3 regions of the Comamonas sp. AG1104 genome follow, and region 1 is predicted to be linked to each of the others. Evidence: riboswitches for the same ligand, from Rfam matches in the RefSeq annotation. Region 1 holds a riboswitch; each other region holds the start of a gene.
The links. Region 1 has a riboswitch for glycine ahead of DFO48_RS07120 (D-amino acid dehydrogenase). Riboswitches for the same ligand answer to the same signal wherever they lie in the genome.

Region 2: linked by a shared signal. The riboswitch ahead of gcvT (glycine cleavage system aminomethyltransferase GcvT) and the one ahead of DFO48_RS07120 (D-amino acid dehydrogenase) in region 1 are both predicted to bind glycine.
Region 3: linked by a shared signal. The riboswitch ahead of DFO48_RS20320 (trimeric intracellular cation channel family protein) and the one ahead of DFO48_RS07120 (D-amino acid dehydrogenase) in region 1 are both predicted to bind glycine.

What each region holds. Positions count from the first base shown of each region.
Region 1 covers NZ_QQAS01000002.1:543,216-551,298, forward strand. Annotated here, with positions in the region: gene nhaA (Na+/H+ antiporter NhaA) at 1-73, opposite strand, end outside; gene DFO48_RS07115 (DMT family transporter) at 425-1,357, shown strand; gene DFO48_RS07120 (D-amino acid dehydrogenase) at 1,513-2,781, opposite strand; glycine riboswitch at 2,953-3,052, opposite strand; gene DFO48_RS07125 (amino acid permease) at 3,596-5,116, shown strand; gene dinB (DNA polymerase IV) at 5,318-6,535, shown strand; gene DFO48_RS07135 (PAS domain-containing methyl-accepting chemotaxis protein) at 6,673-8,083, shown strand, end outside.
Region 2 covers NZ_QQAS01000001.1:614,059-622,141, forward strand. Annotated here, with positions in the region: gene DFO48_RS02690 (response regulator) at 1-1,215, opposite strand, end outside; gene gcvP (aminomethyl-transferring glycine dehydrogenase) at 1,460-4,363, opposite strand; gene DFO48_RS02700 (hypothetical protein) at 4,454-5,005, opposite strand; gene gcvH (glycine cleavage system protein GcvH) at 5,053-5,427, opposite strand; gene gcvT (glycine cleavage system aminomethyltransferase GcvT) at 5,550-6,686, opposite strand; glycine riboswitch at 6,751-6,876, opposite strand; glycine riboswitch at 6,896-7,005, opposite strand; gene DFO48_RS02715 (energy transducer TonB) at 7,094-7,672, opposite strand; gene DFO48_RS02720 (MBL fold metallo-hydrolase) at 7,686-8,083, opposite strand, start outside.
Region 3 covers NZ_QQAS01000007.1:238,698-246,780, reverse strand. Annotated here, with positions in the region: gene DFO48_RS20345 (LuxR C-terminal-related transcriptional regulator) at 103-867, shown strand; partial or broken gene DFO48_RS20340 (transposase) at 1,021-1,743, opposite strand; gene DFO48_RS20335 (glycosyltransferase family 39 protein) at 2,026-3,639, shown strand; gene DFO48_RS20325 (hypothetical protein) at 4,396-4,785, opposite strand; glycine riboswitch at 5,161-5,253, shown strand; glycine riboswitch at 5,267-5,386, shown strand; gene DFO48_RS20320 (trimeric intracellular cation channel family protein) at 5,439-6,104, shown strand; gene mnmC (FAD-dependent 5-carboxymethylaminomethyl-2-thiouridine(34) oxidoreductase MnmC) at 6,268-8,083, shown strand, end outside.

The DNA of each region.
Region 1 (8,083 bases):
GCAGCGCGGGGATGCGGGGTGAATTCTGGGATGCAGAAGGCGCAGGGGCCTGCACAAGTGTTTGTGGGTCCATGAGTTGGTAGGTGTCTGAAGTCGTGCTCTGAAGGCGTGCTGCACCTGAGGCAATGCCTGCTGGTGCCGTCTGCATTGCTAGACGACTGGCGCGCTGGCGGCCCGACCTGCGCATGAACATTCACCTGCCATCGCCACCTTGTGCGGCGGGCACCCGGCTGAAATTGTAGCTAAAGATGCAGCAATGGTCTGGATATGTGGTTTATTTGCGGGGAAGCAGGCCTCGCCATCAGGACGGTTGCCTCTCGCGCTTCGCGTCGCCTTGGCTCAAGCGGGTGCACTGCACGAATCACGTCAGCGCCGCCCGGCAGCCGGCGCTATGCTGGCGCGCTAACGAAAGAGAAGGCGTGTCATGTCGGGCATAGGAATGGAATATTTGTGGGTGGGAGTGGTGCTGTTTGCGGCGGCGGCGCAGACGGTGCGCAACACAGCCCAGCGCTCGCTGACGGCGCAGGTCGGTACGCTGCCGGCCACGCTGGTGCGCTTTCTATACGGCCTGCCGTTCGCCGCCGTCTATCTGCTGGCGCTGTATGCGCTGGGCGATCCTTCCCTGGTGCTGCCGAAGTTCAGCGCCGCCTATCTGGGCTGGATTGCGCTTGGTGCGCTCTTTCAGGTCGCAGCCACGGTCGCCTTGCTCATGGCCATGAAGGAGCGCAACTTTGCCGTGGCGGTCACGCTGTCCAAGACCGAGGTGCTGCAGGTGGCACTGTTTGCCGCCATGTTCCTGCACGAGTTGCCGACCCGGCTGGCGCTGCTGGCCATGGTGCTTGCCACGGTGGGCGTGCTGATGCTGTCGCTGCCGCCGCGCGGGCAACTGTTCACGCTCTCGGCCTGGACCAGCAAATCTTCGGTCTACGGGCTGATCTGCGGCGCCTGTTTTGCGCTGGCCACGGTGGGCTTTCGCGGCGGCGCGGTCGAGATCGCAACACTGGGCGTGAGCTCGCCCTGGCTGTCCGGGGCCTTGGGCGTGCTGATCGCGCAGACCATGCAGTCTGTCGTCATGAGCGCCTGGATTGCCAGAACCCATGAACAGGGCCTGCGTCCCATCTTCAAGGCCTGGCGCATCTCGCTGCTGGCCGGCAGCATGGGCGCTGCGGCATCGCTGGCCTGGTTCACCGCCTATGCCATGCAGGGGGCCGCTGCCGTGCGCACCCTGGGCATGGTGGAGGTGGTGTTCAGCTATATCGTCTCGCGCAAGGTGTTCAGCGAGAAGCTCTCATTGACGGAAAAGCTGGGCATGGCGCTGATGATGCTGGGCCTGGTGCTGATCTGTCTGCAGCTCTGATTTCAAGAGCTACCTGCGCTTGTCTGTGCTCATTTTCAAAGCTAAAAGTCTTTGAAATCAAACATGAGAAAGCGCAAGAAGCTTCTGAATCAATAGCTTTCTGCAGCGACGATGCGCGATGCCGTGCTTGTTGGTGCAGTTCCTTGAATTAGCTATCAGGCGCTGGCGGTGGTCAGCGTGGCCGGCCGGGACTGCCTGCTGGCGCTGCCCATGGACTGCAGCACGACATCGCCGACCATGTCGGCGGTGACGGCCGACAAGGTCCAGCCCAGATGGCCGTGGCCGGTGTTGTAGAACACGCCGGGCTTGTTGCCAGGGCCCACGCGCGGCAGCATGTCCGGCATCATGGGGCGCAGGCCCGCCCAGGGCACGACGCTGCGCGTGCTGACGCCCGGGAAGCACTGCTGCACCCATTCGATGAGCGGGCGGATGCGGTCGGCGCGGATGTCCTTGTTGTAGCCGTTGAACTCCGCCGTACCGGCAACTCGGAAGCGCTCTTCGCCGAGGCGGCTGGTGACCAGCTTGGTCTCGTCGTCCAGCAGGCTCACCAAGGGAGCTGCGGCGCGGCTGGCTTCGTCCGGCAGATTGACCGTGATGGAATAGCCCTTGACCGGGTAGATGTTGACGCTGTCGCCGAGCTGGGCGGCCAGCGCGCGGCTGGCCGTGCCTGCGCAGACCACCATGGCGTCGAAGGTCGACGTTTCGGTTTCCAGACCCTGGCGCACGGTCACGCTGGCCTGCTTGCCATTGCTGTCCACCGACACGATTTCCTGACCGTAGCGGCATTGCACGCCCAGTCGCTCGCAGGCGGCGGCAAGGCCGCTGGTGAACTTGTGGATGTCGCCGGTGGAGTCGCTCTCGGTGAAGTAGCCGCCATAGAAGGTTCCGGACAGGGTCGGCTCGATGGCCTTCATTTCATCGGGCGTGACGGCGCGGCGCTCCAGCCCGCCTTTGGCCAGCAACTGGGAAACCTTGCCCGCATGCTCAAAGCCTGCTCGGTCGCGGTAGATATGCAAGATGCCTTTTTGCTTCAGATCGAAGTCAATGCCTTCGCTGGCTGCCCAGTCAAACAGGTGCTCGCGTGCCGCAATCGCCAGCCTGGCGGTCTCCACGGTGTTTTTCTCGTAATGGGGGATGGCAGCGAGAAACTGGCAGAACCAGGAAATCTTGTGCCAGCTGGGCTTGGGGTTGAGCAGCAGCGGAGCATCGCTCTTGAGCATCCACTTGAGGCCCTTGACGATGGTGGACCAATGGGTCCAGACCTCGGCGTTCGAGGCCGAGAGCTGGCCGCCATTGGCGAACGAGGTCTCCATGGCGGCATAGCGCTGCTTCTCGAACAGGGTGACGGAAAATCCGCGGCGTGCGAGGGCGTAGGCGGTGGTCACGCCCGTGATGCCACCGCCGATGACGGCGATTGTCTTCATGATTCAGATTCCAGATGCGTCAAGGGTGGAGCCCGTGCGCAACATGCGCAGCGGACGCCCCCTCTGTTCTGGACCTGAGAGATTCACGAGGCAGGGCCTTGCGGCGCTGCTCGCTTGCTCCTTCGGTATGCCCGGCGGACGATGACGTCCGGACATTCTTCAGAGTGTGTGAAAGCGATGCCGATCCTTTGGCCTGAGAGTTTCCGGGGCGGTTGCTCCTTCGGCGCTGCATGCGCCAAGTTTGCGCTGCAGTCTCTCTCGGCATCACCGGGCTGAGAGCCTGTGGGCAAATGTAGGAAGAACGGCGGCGCCTGGATATACGGGTTTACTAGAGTTCTGCGTCAGGGGGCGGCCATGGCTGATCATGTCGGGTCTGCGATATTTGATAGCACTTACCGCTTATCCTTCAATGAAATATTGATTTTTTGCCTTTGAAAATGAATGTATTCAATAGCAATGTGCTTCTAAGTTCATAGCAATAAGCTCTGTCAAGTACGCCCGAGCAGCCCCAGAGTCAGCCCCTGCATTGGCACAGCGGCTTATGGAGGTTGGTGTATTTGGGCAAAATATCGTCTTTGCCTGTCAATTGGCCCGGCGATATCACCGCTTTGCCATTGAAGCGCCCGACTGGGGTGGCTGCCGATTCAGGATGCAACTGGCCTATCCGCCATGGCGTTCTGCTGTCATGGCTTCGTTCCTTTGTCCTTGTTGACCGCGACCGTCATGGTCGCCTTTTTGCGTTGCCTGTCGCAGCGCCTGCGGGATGGTTGGGTGTTTTGTCTGGATGGGCGCAAACCATTACAACAAGACATTTATGTCCCAACCCAACTCAAGCCAGCAGCTCGCGCCGACTGGCGATGGTGACGATAAGCAGCCCCGCTTGCACCGGGTGCTCAAGCAGCGCCACCTGAGCATGATCGCCATTGGCGGCGCCATCGGCACGGGCCTGTTCGTGGCCTCCGGCTCGGCCATTGCCCAGATCGGCCCGGGCGGAGCCGTGCTCACCTATCTGCTCATCGGCATCATGGTGTACTACATCATGACCAGCCTGGGCGAGCTGGCTGCCTTCATGCCGGTGGCCGGTTCCTTCTCGACCTATGCCTCGCGCTATGTGGATCGCGGCTTCGGCTTTGCGCTGGGCTGGAACTTCTGGTTCAGCTGGGCTGTGGTGGTGGCGGTGGACCTGGTGGCCTCGCAACTGGTCATGGCCTACTGGTTTCCCAATGTGCCAGGCATCCTATGGAGCGGCCTGTTCCTGCTGCTGATGGTGGGGCTGAACGCGTTTTCCGCGCGCGGCTTTGCCGAGGCCGAATATTGGTTCGCGCTGATCAAGGTGCTGGCCGTGGTGGCCTTTCTGATCACCGGCGTGCTGATTCTGTTCGGCATCATCAGCAACGGCCATGTGCCCGGTTTCGAGAACTGGACCACGGGCGATGCGCCATTCGTCGGCAATTTCGCGACCTTTGTGGGCGTGGCCATGATCGTGGCCTATTCCTTCCAGGGCACAGAGCTGGTGGGCGTGGCGGCAGGAGAATCCGAGAACCCGCGCGAGAACGTGCCGCGTGCGATTCGCCAGGTGTTCTGGCGCATCCTGCTGTTCTATGTGCTGGCGATTGTCGTCATCGGCTTTCTGATTCCCTATACCGATCCGCAACTGCTGCGCACCGATGTGGCCGATATCGCCGTGAGCCCGTTCACGCTGGTGTTCCAGCACGCAGGCCTGCTGTCGGCGGCCACGGTGATGAATGCGGTGATCCTGACCTCGGTCCTGTCGGCCGGCAACTCGGGCATGTATGCGGCCACGCGCATGCTCTACAACATGGCGACCGAGGGCAATGCGCCGCGCATCTTCTCCCGGTTGACCCAGAACGGCGTGCCGCTGGTAGCCTTGATCGGCAGCACGCTGGTTGCCAGCCTGTGCCTGTTTTCCTCGCTCTACAGCCCGCAGGCCGTCTATATCTGGCTGCTGAATCTGGCCGGCATGACGGAGTTCATCGTCTGGCTGGGCATTGCCGTCAGCCACTACCGTTTCCGTCGCGGCTATGTCATGCATGGTCACGATGTGGGCCTGCTGCCCTACAAGGCCGGCGCCTTCCCCTTCGGCCCCATCTTTGCCTTCGTGCTGTGTCTGGTGGTGACGCTGGGCCAGAACTACCAAGCATTCCTGGAAGAACGCATCGATTGGGGCGGGGTGGTCTCGACCTATCTGGGCATTCCGCTGTTTCTGCTGTTCTGGCTGGGTTACTGGCTGGTCAAGCGCAAGACCTGGATCAGCTATGCCGATATGCGCTTTGACGAGCTCGAAGACATCAAGCAGGGCAAGGTTTCGTCCTGAGACCGTCTGAGCCTTCCTCTTTTCTGTGCGGGAGGCTGAAGGCAGCAGGGCTGAGGTCACGCTGCTGCTTGCTGTTTTCAGGTGCGTGTGTGCTTGTTTAATGCATGGATGCCGTCTCTTGCCAGCGCAGGCAAAATCGGCACTGTGAGCGATCTTCCCACCAGCCCCGAGCCCAGATCCAGGCGCATAGCGCATCTGGACATGGATGCGTTCTACGCCTCCGTGGAGCTGCTGCGCTACCCGCAGCTCAAGGGGCTGCCGGTGGTGATCGGCGGCGGGCGGCGCAGCTTTGACGAGGAGCTGCTGGCGCGGCACGCGGGGCGGCCGCTGTCCGAGATCCCGGTGGCGGACTTTCCGCTGCTGCGCGATTACACGGGGCGCGGCGTGATCACCACGGCCACCTATGCGGCGCGGCAGTTCGGCGTGGGCTCGGCCATGGGCATGATGAAGGCCGCCAGGCTGTGCCCGCAGGCGATTCTTCTGCCCGTGGACTTTGCCGAGTACCGGCGCTTTTCGCGGGCCTTCAAAGAGATCATCGTGTCGATTGCGCCGCTCATGGAGAACCGCGGCGTGGACGAGGTCTATATCGACTTCACCGACGTGCCGGGCGGCCAGCGCGAAGGCGGACGCGTGCTGGCCCGACTGATCCAGAAATCCATCTTCGACGCCACGGGCCTGACCTGCTCGGTCGGCGTGGCGCCCAACAAGCTGCTGGCCAAGATGGCCAGCGAGTTCAACAAGCCCAACGGCATCTCCATCGTCCAGCCCGAAGACCTGCAAAGCCGGATCTGGCCGCTGGCCTGCCGCAAGGTCAACGGCATAGGCCCCAAGGCCGATGCCAAGCTCAAGAGCCTGGGCATAGAAACCATCGGCGACCTGGCCTCGCAAAGCCTGCCGCAGCTGCTGCACTGGTTTGGCAAAAGCTATGGCCACTGGCTGCACGAGTCGGCCTGGGGGCGGGACGAGCGCGCCGTGGTGATCGAGAGCGAACCGGTGTCCATGAGCCGCGAGACCACCTTCGAGCGCGATCTGCATGCCGTGCGCGACAAGGCCGAGCTGGGTGCCATCTTCACGGACCTGTGCGAGCGGCTGGCCGAGGATCTGCGGCGCAAGGGCTATGTGGGGCGCACCGTGGGCATCAAGCTGCGCTATGACGACTTCAGAATCGCCACGCGGGACCAGACCCTGAACCTGCCGATACAGGATGCGGCCGCCATCCGCCTGGCCGCAGGCCAATGCCTCAAGCGCGTACCGCTTGGCAAACGCATCAGGCTGCTGGGGGTCAAGGTCTCGGGCCTGATTGCCGAGCAGCTCTGGCAGGCCAGCGCCCACGATCCGGTGGCAAGAGAGCTGCTGCTCAGACCTCATGGTTTGACCTCGGTCAAGCATTCTGATCCCTATACCGCATCTCTGTTCTGAGCTTGGGGCCACGGGAATCATCGCTGTGCGATGATTCAAGTGTGAATTTGTGTATCTGGTTAACCAGCTGACTACGGGATGCCTGATCGCTCACTCTCGAACAAAAACTACATAGGCCTATTGGAGGAGTGCAAAGCATGCGCCTGAACCTGCCGGTATCTCAACAAAACTACGACTTTCCGGGTGACGAGCTGCTGGTCTCCAGCACCAACACCAAGGGCGAGATCACCCATTGCAACCCGGCCTTCGTGCGCGTCAGCGGCTACGCCTACGAAGAGCTGATCGGCCAGCCGCACAATCTGATTCGCCATCCCGACATGCCGGCTGCTGCCTTCAAGGATATGTGGCGCACCATTGCTCATGGCTATCCCTGGACGGCACTGGTCAAGAACCGCCGAAAGAACGGCGACCACTACTGGGTGCGCGCCAATGTCACGCCCATCATGGAAGGCGGCAAGCCAAGCGGCTATCTGTCAGTGCGTACCAAGCCTTCGGCCAGGGAGGTGGCCGAAGCCGAAGCGCTGTACGCGCGCATGAGCAACGAGGAAAAGCAGGCACAGGCCAGCTTCCGCCTGCGCGCAGGCGCGGTGCGCCGCCTGGGCCTGATGGGCTGGTGGGACGGTCGCAAGGATGTGGGCCTGGTGGCGCGCATGGCCTGGCTGCTGGCCATCGTGGCCTTGATCACCATGCTGCCCGATATGCTGGGCTGGCAGGGCGCGGCGACCTGGGGCTGGCGTGCTGCCAGTCTGGTGGCCGGCGGCGCATTCGTGCTGTGGCGCTTTCAACGGCGCTGCGTGGCGGGACTGGAGGAGGCCAGCCGCTTTGCGGCCGATGTGGCGGCCTGCAATCTGAGCACCGAATGCAACCAGAGCTACAGCGGCGCCGTGGGGGCGCTGATGCTGAGACTGCAGCAGATCCAGATCAATCTGCGCGCCGTGGTGGGGGATGTGCGTACCGAGGTGCAAGGCTTTGCCCAGACCGCCCATGAAATTGCCCAGAGCAGTTTCGATCTTGCAGGGCGTACCGAGTCGCAGGCCACCAGCCTGCAGCAGACGGCGGCCTCGATGGAGGAAATTTCGGGCACCGTGTCGCAGACGGCCGATACGGCACAGTTCATGGCCGGTGCCAGCGACGAGAGCAGCAAGGTGGCCAGCCGCAGCGGCGCAGCCATCAGTGAAGTGGGACTGGCCATGGAACATATCCGCGGCTCTTCCACCCGCATGAGCGAGATCATTGGTGTGATCGAGAGCATTGCCTTCCAGACCAATCTGCTGGCGCTGAACGCGGCTGTGGAAGCAGCGCGGGCTGGCGAGCAGGGCCGTGGCTTTGCCGTGGTGGCGGGCGAGGTGCGGGCACTGGCCCAGCGCAGCGCCGAAGCGGCCAAGGAGATCAGCGTGCTCATCAACCGCACGGTCGACGGCATCAACGACGGCAATGCGCGCATGCGTGCCGCAGGCCAGACCATAGACGGCATGGTGCAGGCCGTGGACAAGGTCGGCTCCCTGGTGCACCAGATCAGCATTGCCACACGCGAGCAGTCGATAGGCA
Region 2 (8,083 bases), on a different contig from region 1:
CAGAATCTGGCGCACCAGATCTCGGGCGCGGCGACCGGCTTTTTCGATCTCGCGCAGGCTTTCCATGGCGGCCGGGTTGCCGCAGCTATCGGCCTTGGCCAGTTCCACATTGCCCAGGATTGCACCCACGATGTTGTTGAAGTCGTGGGCAATCCCGCCGGCCATGGTGCCCACGGCCTGCATCTTGTGGGATTCGCGCAGTTGGGTCTCCAGCACATTGCGCTGGGCTTCGGCGCGATTGCGGCTGGTCAGGTCGCGCGCAAAGATGGTGGTGGTGTCGCCGCTGCTGTGGTGCTCGAAGGAGACGCTGATTTCCATGGGAATCTCACGCCCCGACAGGGTCAGACCCGTCATCTCGCCCAGCACGGCCTGTGTGGTCAGCGAGGAAAAAGCCAGCGCCCGGGCGGCATCGGGTAGAAAGCGCTCCAGCGGGCTGCCCAGGGCATCCTGAGGCGAGCACAGAAACAGGGCCGCCGCCGTGGGATTGAAGACGGTGATGCGCTGGTGCTGGTCGACGCAGATGATGGCGTCCAGCGCGGAGTTGATGACCGACTCCAGCCGTCTCTCGCTGGCATAAAGCTGCTGGTTGCGCTCTTGCAGCGCCTTGCGCTCGGCAAGCAGCGGGCCTTGATTGACAACGGCACACAAATACTGCCAGGTGGCTGGACCGTTTTGCTGGGGCACGACCACGCCGGCCACATGCAGGTCGCCGCAGAGCTCGAATTCTTCGGTGATCTGGAACAGAACCTCGTGTACCTCGGCGCGTCCCAGCGCTTTGGCCTGCTCGAAGGCCGTGGTCACGCGCTCTGCGTCGTTGACATGGACAAAGGGCTTGAAGTTGATCAGCAACCGGTCTTTTTCGGTGGGCTGAAAAGCGCGGTGTGCCATGGCATTGGCCTGAACCACCATATCGTATTCATCAACCACCAGCAGCGGCAGCGGAATACTTGCAAACAGCGTTTCAAACCGCTCCGATGCGCTCTCGGCGACGGCCTGGCTGTAATTGAGCACCTCGTTTTGCAGCTCCAGCTCGTGCTGGTAGTTGCGCAACTCCGCTACCAGGGCCTGCAGCGGGTCTTCATCCTCGGGCACCAATGGCTGGGTGCTGGCGCTCAGGCCCAGCGGCGCAGCACCAGGGGCCAGCAGGGCATGCAGAGGCAGGCCGCCATCAATTACAGGCAGCAAGGGTGGGGAAGTGGGTTCAGAGGAGCTCATGAGACAGGCGGAAGACATCGGCAGTGTAAGCCGGTCCCTGCAGTTGCCCTTGAAAAAGGCGGACAGTCAACCGGTATTCAGGCAACTCGGTGCTCGGTTTGGCGCCAGCAACGCGGATTGCATTGATGTTGTGAATGCACTGATTGCTGGCGAGCAGCGATGGGCTGGCAGGCGTTCGGCATTGATTGAGCATAAAAAAGCCAGTGCGGCGGAACGCACTGGCTTGGGGCGGAGACCTTGGCTATCAGTCTTCGTAAGCGTCCATGGGCACGCAGCTGCAAAACAGATTGCGATCACCATAGACGTTATCGACGCGGCCCACGGGGCTCCAATACTTGGCGCGGCGCAGGGCAGGCACGGGATAGGCGGCGGCTTCGCGGCTGTAGCCATGGTGCCAGTCGGCGGCCAGCAAGGCCTCTGCCGTATGGGGTGCGTTCTTGAGCGGGTTGTCGTCCCGGGGCAGTCTGCCGGCCTCGACCTCGGCAATCTCGGCGCGGATGGCGATCATGGCCTCGATGAAGCGGTCCAGCTCATACAGGCTTTCACTCTCGGTCGGCTCCACCATCAGGGTGTTGGGCACGGGAAAGGACAGTGTGGGTGCATGGAAGCCGTAGTCGATCAGGCGCTTGGCCACGTCCTCGGCCATCACGCCGCAGCTGTCCTTGAAGTGGCGCAGATCCACAATGCATTCATGGGCCACGTGTCCGTATTCGCCCGCGTACAGCGTGGGGAAGTGCTCCTTGAGCCGCGCGCTGATGTAGTTGGCGTTGAGGATGGCGGTTTCGGTCGCCAGCTTCAGACCCGGCTCGCCCATCATGCGGATATACATCCAGCTGATCGGCAGAACGGCTGCATTGCCCAGAGGCGCTGCGCTGACAGCGCCCACCTGGCGGACGTCGCCTGCGGTGGCATGCCCAGGCAGAAAGGGCACCAGATCTTCGACCACGCACACGGGGCCGACGCCGGGGCCGCCGCCGCCGTGAGGAATGCAGAAGGTCTTGTGCAGGTTCAGATGGCTGACATCGCCGCCGAACTCGCCGGGCGCGGCAAGACCTACCAGGGCGTTCATATTGGCGCCGTCCACATAGACGCGGCCGCCATGGCTGTGCACCAGCTGGCACAGCTCCTTGACCTGGGTCTCGAACACGCCGTGCGTGCTGGGGTAGGTGATCATGATGCAGGCCAGATTGGCACTGTGCTTCTCGCAGGCCAGCTTCAGATCCGCCATGTCCACGTTGCCGTTGTCGTCGCATTGGGTGACCACGACCTGCAGGCCCACCATCTGCGCGCTTGCCGGGTTGGTGCCGTGGGCGCTGCTGGGAATCAGGCAGATATTGCGGTGCGCCTGGCCGCGTGATTCATGGAAGGCCTTGATTGCCAGCAGACCTGCGTACTCGCCCTGGCTGCCTGCATTGGGCTGCAGGCTGATGCCCGCGTAGCCCGTGGCCTGACACAGCCAGTCGCGCAGTTGCTGGTCCAGCTCGGCATAGCCTTGCAGCTGGCTGGCAGGAGCAAACGGGTGGATGTCGGCGAACTCTGGCCAGGTGATGGGGATCATCTCGCTGGTGGCATTGAGCTTCATGGTGCAACTGCCCAGCGGGATCATGCTGCGGTCCAGGGCCAGGTCCTTGTCGCTGAGGCTGCGGATATAGCGCAGCATGGCGGTTTCGGAGTGATGGGTGTTGAAGACCGGGTGGCTCAGATAGGCCGTGCTGCGCTGCAGGGATTCGGGGATCAGTGAGGTAGGGCCTTCGTCCATGGCCTCGATGGTGGGCAGAGCCTGACCCTCCTGGGCAAAGATGCTCCAGATCAGCTCGACATCGGCCCGGGTCGTGGTTTCGTCCAGGCTGATGCACAGATATTCATTCCAGGCCTTGCGCAGATTGACGCCTCGGGATACGGCACGAGCCGCCAGGGCATCGGTTGCATCCCGGGTATGCAGGCTCAGTGTGTCGAAGGCTGTGTCGTGGTGATGGGCGCTGAAGCCCAGCCTTGCCAGGCCCCGGCTCAGGATCGCCGTCAGGCGCGCCACCCGCTGGGCAATGCGCTTCAGTCCCTGGGGGCCGTGGTAGACGGCATACATGCTGGCGATCACGGCCGGCAGGACCTGGGCCGTACAGATATTGGACGTCGCCTTTTCGCGGCGGATATGCTGCTCACGTGTCTGCAGCGCGAGGCGGTAGGCGGGCTTGCCATGCACATCGACGCTGACACCCACCAGACGGCCGGGCAGGCTGCGCTTGTATTCGTCGCGGCAGGCCATGAAGGCCGCGTGCGGGCCGCCTGCTCCCATGGGCATGCCGAAGCGCTGGCTGTTGCCCACGACAATATCGGCATCCCATTCGCCGGGCGGTGTCAGCAGTGTCAGGGCCAGCAGGTCGGTGGCCACGATGGCGGCCGCCTGCTTGGCGTGAATGGCTTGCACATCGGCCTTCCAGTCCACGATCCAGCCGCTGGAGGCCGGGTACTGGATGACGGCGGCAAACAGGTCGCCCGCCAGCGCGGCATCCCACTCCTGCTGGCTGTTGGCGATCACCACTTCGATGCCGATCGGCCGGGCGCGGGTCTCGATGACTTCAATCGTTTGCGGGTGCAGATCGCCGGCCAGCACGATGCGATGGCTTCTGGATTTGACAGAGCGCCTGGCCAGCGCCATGGCCTCGGCGGCTGCCGTGGCCTCGTCCAGCATGGAAGCATTGGCAATCGGCATGCCGGTCAGGTCGGTCACCATGGTCTGGAAGTTGACCAGCGCCTCCATGCGGCCTTGTGAGATTTCGGCCTGGTAGGGAGTGTAGGCCGTGTACCAGGCGGGGTTCTCGAGGATGTTGCGCAGGATGACGCCCGGCGTGTGCGTGCCGTAATAGCCCTGGCCGATAAAGCTCTTCAGCACCTGGTTCTTGCTGGCGATGGCCTTGAGTTCGGCCAGCGCAGCGGCTTCAGTAATCGGCGGCGGAAGATCCATGGGCCTGGCGCGAGCGATGGAGTCGGGCATCACATCGCGGATCAAGGCGTCCAGCGATGGCTTGCCGATGGCGGCCAGCATTTTTTGCTGCTCATCGGCGTCCGGGCCTATATGACGGGGGATGAATTCTTGGCTGTTTTCCAGCGCTTCCAGCGAAGCGACGGGGGCGGGAGGCGACATCAGCATGGGAGGGACCTATTCTCAAATACTGTGACTGACGGTTTGCATGCCAGGCATGCGTGAATGCCGTATGCCTGAAGGCATACGGCCGGTGCTTCAAGCAGTGCTGGCTTGTTCCAGCGCGGTGTTCATCAGGGCCAGGCGTTCGCTTTCCTGGTCGGCATATTCCCAATCGGGATATTTGCTGCGCGCCACGGTGTTCAGCCATTGCTGGCAGGCCAGGGCAAGCAGGGCTTGCTGGTGCAGATCGGCATCGATGCTGCCTGTGATCTTGAGCTGACCAAAGGCGGTGGCCACGTGGGCGCGACAGACCGAGCGCAGATAGATCTGGTTCATGTCGTCGCTGGCCATCCATTGGGCCTTGGCAGCTTCGTCTTGAGCCAGCATGTCCTGGGGCACGGGCAGATCCCAGTCGCTCAGTTGCTGACGCAGAAAGCGCAGCGCCTTGGCGGGCTTGCCGCCCGTCTGCTCCTGGTACCACTCTTCAAGTGCGGCCAGCGTGTCGCTGCCATCATCGTTGCCGAAGGGGCTGAAGTCGTCACCGCAGTCGTAATAGAAGTCCTGGGCCGCGATGCGCGCAAAGGTCGGGTGGCTGGTCTCGCGGGCGAGACCGATGTCCGGATCGTCGAAATACAGAATGGTGCTCATGGCTGCATGCAAAAACGGCCTTCGCAATGCGAGGGCCGTTGATACGCTTAGTTGTCCTTGGCGAAGTCGTTGTAGGCGGTCTCTTCCATCAGAGCTTCGAGCTCGCCCACATTGCTCATCTTGACCTTGAAGAACCAGCCCGCGGCCAGTGGGTCGCTGTTGGCGAGAGACGGGTCATCGCGCAGGGCTTCGTTGACTTCGACGATCTCGCCGGTCACGGGCATGTAGACATCGGCAGCGGCCTTGACGGATTCGACCACGCCAGCCACATCGCCGGCCTTGAAGGAGGATCCCACGGCAGGCAGGTCCACAAACACCACATCGCCCAGCGCATCCTGTGCGTGTACGGTGATGCCGACGATGGCGGCATTGGTGTCAGCGGCGTTGATCCACTCGTGTTCTTTGGAATACTTGATGCTCATGGAAAGCTCCAGATGGGGGATTCAGGGGAATCGGGTGTTGTTTGAGAAAGGTCCAGTTCGCACTTTAGCGGTGTTCTGGCGGCTGTTTGGCAAAGTGGCCCGTCTCATGCACGGCGGCAGACCTAGCCGCGGTAGTAGCGGGTGGGAACGAATGGCGTGGCGACCACCTTCATGGGCACGGGCTTGCCGCGCACCATGGCGAAGATTTCCGTATCAATGGCGGCGTAGTCGGGCTCGACATAGGCCAGTGCCACGGGCTGGTTGAGCGTGGGGCTGAGCAGGCCGCTGGTGATGTGGCCGATATGCTGTCCGTCCATGTTTTCCAGCACGGCGGGCTCGCGCACGGGAATGCGCTCCAGCGCGATCAGGCCCACGCGCTTGCGGCGCAGCGACTGAGGGTTCTGCAATTGCTCCAGCACGATGGCCGCACCGGGAAAGCCGCCCTCGCGCTCGCCGCCGCTGCGGCGCACCTTCTGCATGGCCCAGTTCAGCGCGGCTTCCACCGGGGTGGTGCTGGTGTCTATGTCGTTGCCGTACAGGCAAAGTCCGGCTTCAAGGCGCAGCGAGTTGCGCGCGCCCAGACCGATGGGGGCCACCTCGGGCTGGGCCAGCAGAGCTTGGGCAAAGGCTTCGGCTGCTTCTCCGGGCAGGGAGATTTCAAAGCCGTCCTCGCCCGTATAGCCGCTGCGCGTGATGTAGAGCGCATGGCCTTGCCAGTCAAAGTGATTGCCGGTCATGAAGACCAGTTGCGTCACACCGGGAATCAGACGCGAGAGGGCCGCAGCGGCTTGCGGGCCTTGCAGGGCCAGCAGGGCGCGCTCGGGCAGTGGGACGACCTCGCAGCGGTTACCGATGCCGCTCTGGATATGGGTGATATCGGCCTCTTTGCAGGCGCCGTTGACGATGAGGAACAGATCATCGCCGCGATTGACGAACATCAGGTCGTCGAGAATGCCGCCTTGCTCATCGAGCAGCAGTCCGTAGCGCTGCTTGTGCAGGCCCAGGTCGATGACATCGACGGGCATCAGCGATTCGAGCGCGGCGGCGGCATCGGGGCCGCGCAACAGCAACTGGCCCATGTGCGAGACATCGAACAGGCCGGCGGCCTTGCGCGTGTGCAGATGCTCGGCCATCAGGCCTTGAGGGTATTGCACGGGCATGGAGTAGCCGGCAAACGGCACCATGCGGGCACCCAGTTTCTGGTGCAGGGCAAACAGCGGCGTGGAACGCAGATCGGAAGAAGTGGCAGCAGCAGTCACAGGCAAGCGCTCCGGTGGTCAAAACCAAATGAGTGGCCATGCATGACTGGGCCATGCTTGGCGGGCTTGCCCTGCTGTCCGCTTTACCTGAGAGATTCACTGTCTTTGCTTTCGCGGACAGTTTGCTCCTTCGGTGGATGCTGGCGCACATACGAAATGACGGCCTGCATCTCTCTCCAGCAAGGGACGCTGCAGGCTCGCACACCTTGCAGCGTTTGTCAGTCCTTTTGCCTGAGCGTTTTGACTCCGGGTGGGGGTCTGCGCCTTCGGCGGTGCAAGGCAGCTTCAAGCTGCAGGCACTCTCTCCTGACGTTGGCGATTCTAGCGGCGGGCAGGGTGCCTGCACCACCGCAATTAGTGGATTTTGGGGTTTTCGAGCACAGATCGCCGGGATTGGGCCTGTGCGCTCATCGTGTCTCGGTATTCAAGGATGGAGGCTCGGGGAGCTCAATCTCCTGGCGTGGAAACACCAACTGATAGGGCTGCTCGAAGCAGGCTGCCACGGGCTGGCCCTGGCGCATGCCGGGCTTGAACTTCCAGAGCTTGAGCGAGCGCATGATGGAATTCACGATGCGGGGATCGGCATCGGCAGGTTGATAGGCCACACGGCCGAGCTGACCCTGAGCCGTGACTTCCAGGCGGAAGACCACCGTGGTTTCCAGCCCGTTCGGAAACCAGTGGGCGCTGATGGAGGGCGTGGTGTGGCGGCGTGGCCGGGGTTGCTGATCGAGCTGGGCGGGGGGTGTGCAATCTGCATTGATCCAGGCGGGCCATTCCATGCTCTGTGACCGCTTGCGCTGCGTGTTCAATGACGGAGCCGGCGTCGGCTCCGGCCGCTCGGAAACCGTGCTCGGGGTGCCGGCATCCGGAGGCAGCTTGGGCTGACTGCCATCGGAGAGGTGGGAACAGGCACCGAGCAGCAAGGTGGCCAGGGCTGCGGCAAGGTGTGAAGTGCGCGAAATGTCCATGAGGGCATTGTCGGCCATGTCGGCAGCATTTTCAGGGTTGCGCAGGGCGCAGATCCAGTCCTTTGATATCGACCTCGGCACAGGCACGCCACCAGGCCGAGCCGGCATGCGGAGCGCTCAGGTCCAGGCGCTCGCCCATCATGGGCGTGGCGATCTCTATGCCGTGCTGCCTGCCCAGACTCAGAATTTGCTCGAAGGGATCCCACCAGGCATGCATGGCGAGGTTGAAAGTGCCGTTGTGTATGGGCAGCAGCCATTGGCCGCCGAGATCCCGGTGGGCTTGCATGGTCTGGGCCGGATGCATATGGACATAGGGCCAGTGGGCGTCGTAGGCTCCGGTCTCCATCAATGTGACATCGAAGGGGCCGAAGCGCCTGCCGATTTCGGCAAATCCGTCGAAGTAGCCGCCATCGCCGCTGAAGAAAACGC
Region 3 (8,083 bases), on a different contig from region 1:
AAATTAAACTCAATTTTTCTTTATTTGTTTTCTATGGATTTTCAGTAAAACAAATTCTATTTTCTGCGTGACTTCCAACCAATCGATCTGCTGGGGTGTCACATGTATCTAACCGACGCATCTATGAGTTCACGGTCTGACGTCGGCAGAACTGAAGGCGCATCTATTGCTTTCGGTGGCATGTGGCCGTCCGACATGAAAGGTCAGCAGAGCCAACCTGTGCGAGTCTTTCTGGTCGACGAAGACAGACACATCAGGAACGTGATCTCGCAGGAGCTCATGCGTGACCCGCGCACTCTTCTGGTAGGGCAGGCGTCCAGCTACAAAGAGGCTCGTAAGAGCATCTTTTCGCAAGAGTTCGATGTACTCCTCATTGACCTGTCTACTGGCGAAGGTCAAGGAGCTGAGCTGCTGGAGTCGATCCAGCTAAAAAGACCTGAGGTGCTATGCATCGCAATTTCTGCAAGTGAAAACGATGATGCCGCCATGGAAGCTCTTAAGAGAGGCGCTGTGGGATACCTTGTGAAGAATTCATGGTTTGGAAGCTATTTGCAGGCTGTGCTGGAAGTCGCCAATGGAGGGGCTGCGATTTCGCCGCGAGTGGCGAAGAAAATCATTCCCAAAATATTCAAGGCATCTATGCAGGGGGAAAACATCTCCACGCATAAAAAATTTGAGTCGCTGACTGAAAGAGAGATAGATATATTGAAATTGATAGCTCAAGGGAAAAGCACTCAAGAGGTTGCGTCCTACCTGGAAATCAGCCCATTGACTGTGGCAACACATGTAAAAAATATTTATGGAAAAATGCAGGTCAGAACCAGAGCACAAGCTGTCAGATATGCGATGCTGACAGGTATCATTTAAAACCGATTTTTTGTGTGAATTTCAAGTTCGAGATAAATGGAATTTTTCTTACAGATATTCTTTGATTGAGTATTTTTGATAAGAGAATTTTTCGTAAGGGGCACTGTTGCATAAATCAAGTTTGAGGCGAGCCTCCCCAAGCCCCGGCCGTGGCTAGGCCACGGCTGCCGTCTGAGGACGGCCCAGCTCAGTGAATCGGTCCAATATGGCTGCCCTGATATGCAGCTCATTGACTTGCCGTTCAAAGGTTCTGGACATGACCCGCTCGCCCAGTCGTTTGATGCAGTTCATCTTGCTATTCACCAAGCTTCGCCGGTGATAGCCACTCCAGACTTTCCATATCCTTCGACCCAAACGCCTGCATGCGGCGAGTGCCGCATTGCGATACGCGCAGGCATCGTCTTTGCGTATCCGTGCGTTCTTTCTCGGAGGAATGATGGGGACTGCGCCCCGTTGAATCACCGCCTCATACACGGGCTGTGTGTCATAGGCCCCATCACCGGTCAAACCGAGCACGGCTTCGTTGAGAGGGAGTTGCGCCATTGACGACGACGCTCAGCGCCGTGCTTTTTGCATTTCCACTCGCCTTCACCCAAGAACTTGATGCCCGTCGAGTCCACGAGCAAATGCAGCCCTCACAAATGCAAAAGTGACTCCACCATGGCGCAGTGCCAAGCCGAACAGATTCTTCATGGTCAGGCAAAACTGAATGGCGGCATCCGAGAACTTCGGGCTTCGCCCGCGTTTGCCGCTGGCCGCGGCAAACCATTGCATGCGCTTGTCGAGCCAGATGGTCAACGAGCTTCGTGACTTCAAGGCTGCGTTGTAGCTGAGGCAGTCGGTGGTGCGGTAGCGAAGTTTGCTGAACTGGCTCATGACGCAAGCCTACGACCTGCGGCACTGCAATTTATGCAACAACGCCGTTTGCATATCAAGCAAGCATCTTCCGCGCGAGAGTCTTAAGGAATTGATAAGTTGCAAAGCCTAGATTCCAGCCAGCAATAACAGCAGGTGAGCTGGATCTATCCAAGCACATCACGGCATGTTTAGCCGAAGGGGTCAGTGATGCTGCTAGTAAAGATGCAAAAGTTTGAGGTTGTAGCCAGAAGCGAATGCGCTGCGCCCCCCGTTATTTCACTCTGCGGCCTGGTCTGATCCATGCAAACCGCTACCACTCTGAGCGTGAAGGCTTCACGCAGCAGGCTCGACGACGCAGTCCTTTGGGGCCTGGCGATGGCGCTGTGGATCTTGGCCTTTGCGTGGATTCGCCCATTGAGCGACCCGGATGAGGGGCGCTATGCCGTCATTGCCTTGGATATGCTGCGCACCGGAAATTGGGTGACGCCTCATCTCAACGGGCTCCCCTTCTTTCACAAACCACCTCTGTACTACTGGCTTGCAGCCGGTGGCTATGAGCTGTTCGGTGTGCATGCATGGGTGGCGCGCGTGCCGTCCATGCTGGGAGCATGGCTGGCATCGATGAGCCTGCTGGTTCTAGCCAGACGCTACACAAGCACCTCGACCGCCATAACTGCGGCGATCATCTTCCTCACGATGCCCTTCGCTTATTTGGCCGCTCAGTACTCCAATATGGACATGCTGCTGGCTGGTTGCATGTGCGCCTGCACCACCTGTGCATTCATTGCCACGATAGAGGCGGACCTCGGCAAGACGTGGCGCTCCTGGATCACGGCAGCTGGTGTTTTTGCAGGTCTCGGCTTTCTCGCCAAAGGGCTCATTGGCCTGGTGTTACCGGGCTTGATTTGGTCAATATGGATGCTCTGGGAGCGTCGCTGGAAGCAAATGGCGCTTCCCCTTTACCCGCCAGTGTGGCTTGCCATACTGGCGGTTGCGGGGCCATGGGCATGGTTTGCGCAAAAGCAGCATCCGCAGTTTTTTCATTACTTCTTCGTTACACAGCATTTCCAGCGCTACACCGAAACGGGCTTCAACAACCCGCAGCCATGGTGGTTCTACCTGGCGGTGATCGCACTTGCATGTCTTCCATGGACTCTGGCTGGAATCTATATGCTGTTCAGGCAATGGCGGGCTCAGCAAGAGTTCATGCCCAAATCTGACTCACACCCTGCTCAAACGAGCCTCGATCGGTATATGGTGGTCTGGCTGTTGGCTGTGGTGGCCTTCTTTTCAATTCCCAGCAGCAAGATCGTGGGCTATGTGCTGCCGGCACTTCCACCTCTGGCCTACCTGATCGCCCGAGTCTGGCAAACGACTCTCGATGGTGATGGGTCGAACGTACTACGGGTGAGACCCAAGCTCGCTCTCACTATTGGAGCTTCGGCGGCTCTTTGCACGGCGCTGGCTATCGGCTTCGGCACCAAAGGTGTTCCACAGAAAGCTCGTTGGGACCGCCTGGCCGCGCTGCCGGTGCAGCCCGACGATCGGATCATGATGCTCGGACAGTTGTACTACGGCGCTCCTTTCTACATGCACACAGGCCAGATCCCTTGGGTCGTCGATGACTGGCAAGCCGCCAAAGCATCAAAGTCCGACAACTGGAGGAAGGAACTGCTGGATGCCGCAGCATTCTCTCCAAATAGCGCAAGCCATTTACTCCTTGAAAAACAGGATGCAAACCATGCTTTGTGCACAACCAAACACCGGGTATGGGTTGTTGGAGAGCCCGAGTCTGCGAAGCAGATGACACCATCGCTATCTGGTATCAAACCGATGCTTGAGCTGGGTTCTCGCGCTGTTTGGCTTTGCACACCTAACACCGCTTGCACAGCACCTTCTCCCATCGTGCATTGATTAGTCGACCCTGTATCAACCTCAGTCTTCGCTTTTATCCGAGCCAAGCACGCCTCCGCCGAGTGACTGATAGAGGGCCACCACATCACTAGAGCCGCTTGTATGTATACAGGTGTCGGGGTAAGGGTGCAGAGCCGCTAATGGCTGTTAGCGCAGACCGAATTGTTATGAACATCTCCATCCATGCAAATGCCTATCTCCTCAAGATATGGATGTTTAAGCGGGTGGCTCTTGGCTACACGCAGTGAGCCATGGGCCCCACTCGCAGGACAAGGGGCGCAATACATAACGGAGGTTTGGTAAACACCAAGGGCGCAAGGGCCGCGTCCGCAGCGGTAGCCGTACCAAACGGAGCGCGAGCGTAGTGACTGCGGCTACTTTGCCAAGCAGACCGTTAAGTTAATTTTGCGTAAGCAAAGTTACCCCGCAGACCTGCCCGGACTTGGCTGCTATTGATGCTCTGCGCGGCACGCACCTAGCTTTTGAGACTCTCGCTCTGACGCAGATATTCGTCTATCTCGCGTTCTCGCTCGGGGCTTAGTGGTTCATCTGCGAATAACTCACTCTGTTCTTTGCTGCCCATAGGTGGAAGCAACTTCGACAAACTGTCATACAAATGAACCTCTATGACCCCCCATTCCAAGAGAGCGGCTAAATACCCATGCCATAACAGGACGACAGTATCCGTTGGTCCGCGCCACCCCAGCTGCCTCGTGATGCGATTTCGCAACTCTTCCTCTGTTGGATAACCATTGATCATTGCGAAACCCTCTGCACAAACACAGTACCTTGCGACGTAATCACCGTCACACCCTGGATTTTCGAGCCACTGCGGCTGTCATTTCCAAATGCCCGCCCAATCCCCCGTTCAGCAATCTCTGGCGTCATTCCCGCCTGACCACGCGCATCAATGATGATGTTGCCCGACTGCCCTCGCGCATCCATGATCGTGCTTGATAGCGATTTGGAGAGCCCATCGGAGGTCTGGTTGGCCACGTTGCTCATCGTTTGGAGTTCGTATTTCGTGCCGTCGATAAAGAAATCAGCAGAGCGCCCCGCACTGGTTGCAGGAATCACTTCAACCGTCTTTCCACCGAGCGAAACCAATCTCCATCGCATCCCATCCCCTTTTGCACGCGTGAGCAAACACGCTGCGGCCTTGCGCGAACGCCGAGGTTCGCAGTGACCGTTTGATCTGGAATGAACAAGGCTAGGAACGGACTCGAACGAGCGAAATAAGAAGAGTCTTAAAAATGGCCGTGGGGATGCTTTGTTGCGGCGCAGCGCTGGCCAAACGAAGCGCAATGGCCTTCGTTGCGACGAGCTTTGCGTTTTTTGGGCTTCGATGTCGTGCGTATGCGTTTTTTATGGCGGACTGTTTCACAGACGAAGACGAAGACGCGCGCCTGTGCGCGCCATGGCAGATTCAGACCGGCCCTCCGCACCCCGTGCTGGCAGCCGCAGAAACACACCAATACAGGTATTAACCCGAATAAAGTCGCTGAAACTAGCTAGAATCGCGCCCATCCCGCGGGAGAGCGGAGCCTTTCGAGGGTTCCCGCCGAAGGCGCAAACTCCCATAATCGCTCAGGCAATAAGTACCGCAGGTGGGTCTGACAGGACCCGGATATCGCCAACTGGAGAGCAGCCCGCAACCACAAGTCTGCAGGGCTCACCGAAGGGGCAAGCATGTCCACCGCGAAGGTGCTCATGCGCAACTCTCAGGTAAAAGGACAGCGGGAGAGGCAAGCCGGACACTCCCGCCGATGTGAGTGGCTGGTCTATTTTCAAGTGCCTTCATGCTTCCTTCCGTCTCTTTGCTGGACTCGTTCCAGGCCTCCAACTTCACCGTCATGCTGGTCATCTATCTGGTGGCCATTACCGCCGAAGCCATGTCCGGCGCACTCGCCGCTGGCCGGCGCAATATGGATATCTTCGGCGTCGTCGTCATCGCCTTTGTCACTGCCCTGGGCGGCGGCACCATCCGCGACATGGTGCTGGGCCACTACCCCATCGGCTGGACCCAGCACCCTGAATATGTGTATCTGGTCATCAGCTTCGGTTTGCTGACCACCGTGATTGCACGCCATATGCACAGGCTCAAGCAGGTGTTTTTGCTGCTGGACGCCATGGGACTGATCGCCTTTTCGCTGATCGGCTGCAATACCGCGCTGGAGCTGGGCTACCCGACCATCGTCATCATCATGGCCGGCATGATTACCGGCATCAGCGGCGGCATCTTGCGCGATGTGCTCTGCAACCAGGTCCCCGTGGTGTTCCGCCGCGAGCTGTATGCCAGCGTGTCGCTGTCCGTATGCCTGATGTTCCTGGGCCTGCGCTATCTGGATGTCAGCCCCAATATCAGCACCATCGTGTGTTTTGCCGGCGGTCTGGCCTTCCGTCTGGCCGCCATTCGTTTCAAATGGCGCCTGCCGGTTTTTTCGTACCAGCAGCGCTGGGAGTGATCGAGACTCCCCCTGTGGCGCTGCGCGCCTTCCCCCTCTCTTGCTACGCAGGAGGGGGAGGCAGCCATCACTGCGGGGCGGCCCTTGCCTGGCTGCTCTGACCTAGACTGCGCCATGCATTACCTATGTAGTTTCACTTTCCATGTCTGAACCGATCACATGGATGCCGGATGGCACCCCCTATAGCTCCAGATTCGGCGATCGCTATCACAGCGAGTTCGGCGGCCTCGACCAGGCACGCCAGGTTTTTCTCGGTGGCTGCGATCTGCCAGTTGCCTGGGCCGATGCAGCGCAGTGGCGCATTCTGGAAACCGGCTTTGGCTTCGGCCTGAATTTCCTGGTCACCTGGGCGGCATGGAAAGCCGACCCCAGACGCCCGCGCATTCTGCATTTTGTCTCGGTGGAGGCCTACCCTGTCTCGCGCGAGGATCTGCTCGCATTTCTGCCGGCCGATGAGGAGCTGCGCCCGCTTGGCGAACAACTGGCCGAGCAATGGTGGGGACTGCTGCCCGGCGTGCATCGCCTCTCGTTTGACAACGGCCAGGTGCTGCTGACGCTCTATATAGGCGATGCCGGGACCATGCTGCGCAAGCAGCAGATGACAGCGGACAGCGTATATCTGGATGGTTTCTCCCCCCAGCTCAACCCCGAGATGTGGGATGAAGATGCCATGAAGAACATTGCCCGCCATTGCCGCCGGGGCACACAGCTGGCCACCTGGTGCGTGGCCGGCCATGTGCGCCAGGCACTCAAGGCTCAGGGCTTCGAAGTCAAGAAGCGCGCCGGCGTGCCGCCCAAGCGCCATAACCTGCATGCAGCCTACAACCCGGCATGGGAGCCGCGCCATCGCCCGGACGGCCTGCCTGCGCCCGTGGGCCAGGCCGGCCGCTGCCTGGTGCTGGGTGCGGGCCTGGCTGGTGCCGCCGCTGCCGCCAGTCTGGCCAGGCGCGGCTGGGAGGTGACGGTGCTGGATGCGGCGGCCGAGCCTGCAGCAGGAGCATCAGGCCTGCCAGCCGGCTTGTTTTGCCCGCATATTTCGCCCGATGACAGTGTTCTGTCTCGCCTGTCCAGAAGCGGCGTGCGCACAACGCTACAAAATCTGCAGCAACTGAGCCAAGCGCAAAAGTTGCATCCAGCCCAGGACTGGGCCCATGGCGGCGTGCTCGAGCATGACCTGAACGAGCCTTCCCATCTGCCCAGGTCATGGTTGCAACCCGGCAGCGAGACCAGCCCCTGGGGCCTGCACTGGAGTGCGCCTGCGCTGCCGGCTCAGCTGGCTGCGGCAAAGCTGCCTGCAGACAGTCACGCCGTCTGGCATGAGCAGGCTGGCTGGGTACGCCCCGCACAACTGGTGCGCGCGCTACTGCAAGTCCCCGGGATTCATTGGCAGGGCCATGCCCGAGCTTCACGACTGGTGCGCGATGAAGTGCACAACATCTGGCAAGTGCTGGATGCCCAGGGCCAGACCCTGGCTCAAGCCCCCATGCTGGTGCTGGCCCTGGGCCCGGACACCAAGCCCTTGTTGCAAGCCAGCGGCCTGGCAGCAGGGGAATGGGAGCTGCAAGCCATACGCGGCCAGGTCAGCGTGGCCGGGCATGATGCCGGGACGCTGGCGGCCATGCCGCCCTTCCCCGTCAACGGTCATGGCAATCTGGTGCCGGACTTTCCCTCGGCCAACCAGGTTGGCGCGCACCAGTGGATCATGGGATCGACCTTCGAGCGCGATGTGACCGAGCTGCCACCCTCCGCCGCCGACCAGCAGGCCGCCCACGCCAGCAATGGCGAAAAGCTGGGCGCTTTGCTGCCCGGGTGCCGGCAGGCGCTGAGTTCCTTCTTCGATGCCGACCAGCGGCCGGCCACCTGGGCGCGCCTGCGTTGCGCGGCCTATGACCGTCTGCCGCTGGCAGGCCCCGCCGGGCAGTCGGCAGCCGATCTACCGGGCCTGTGGGTGCTGACGGGGCTGGGCTCACGCGGGCTGA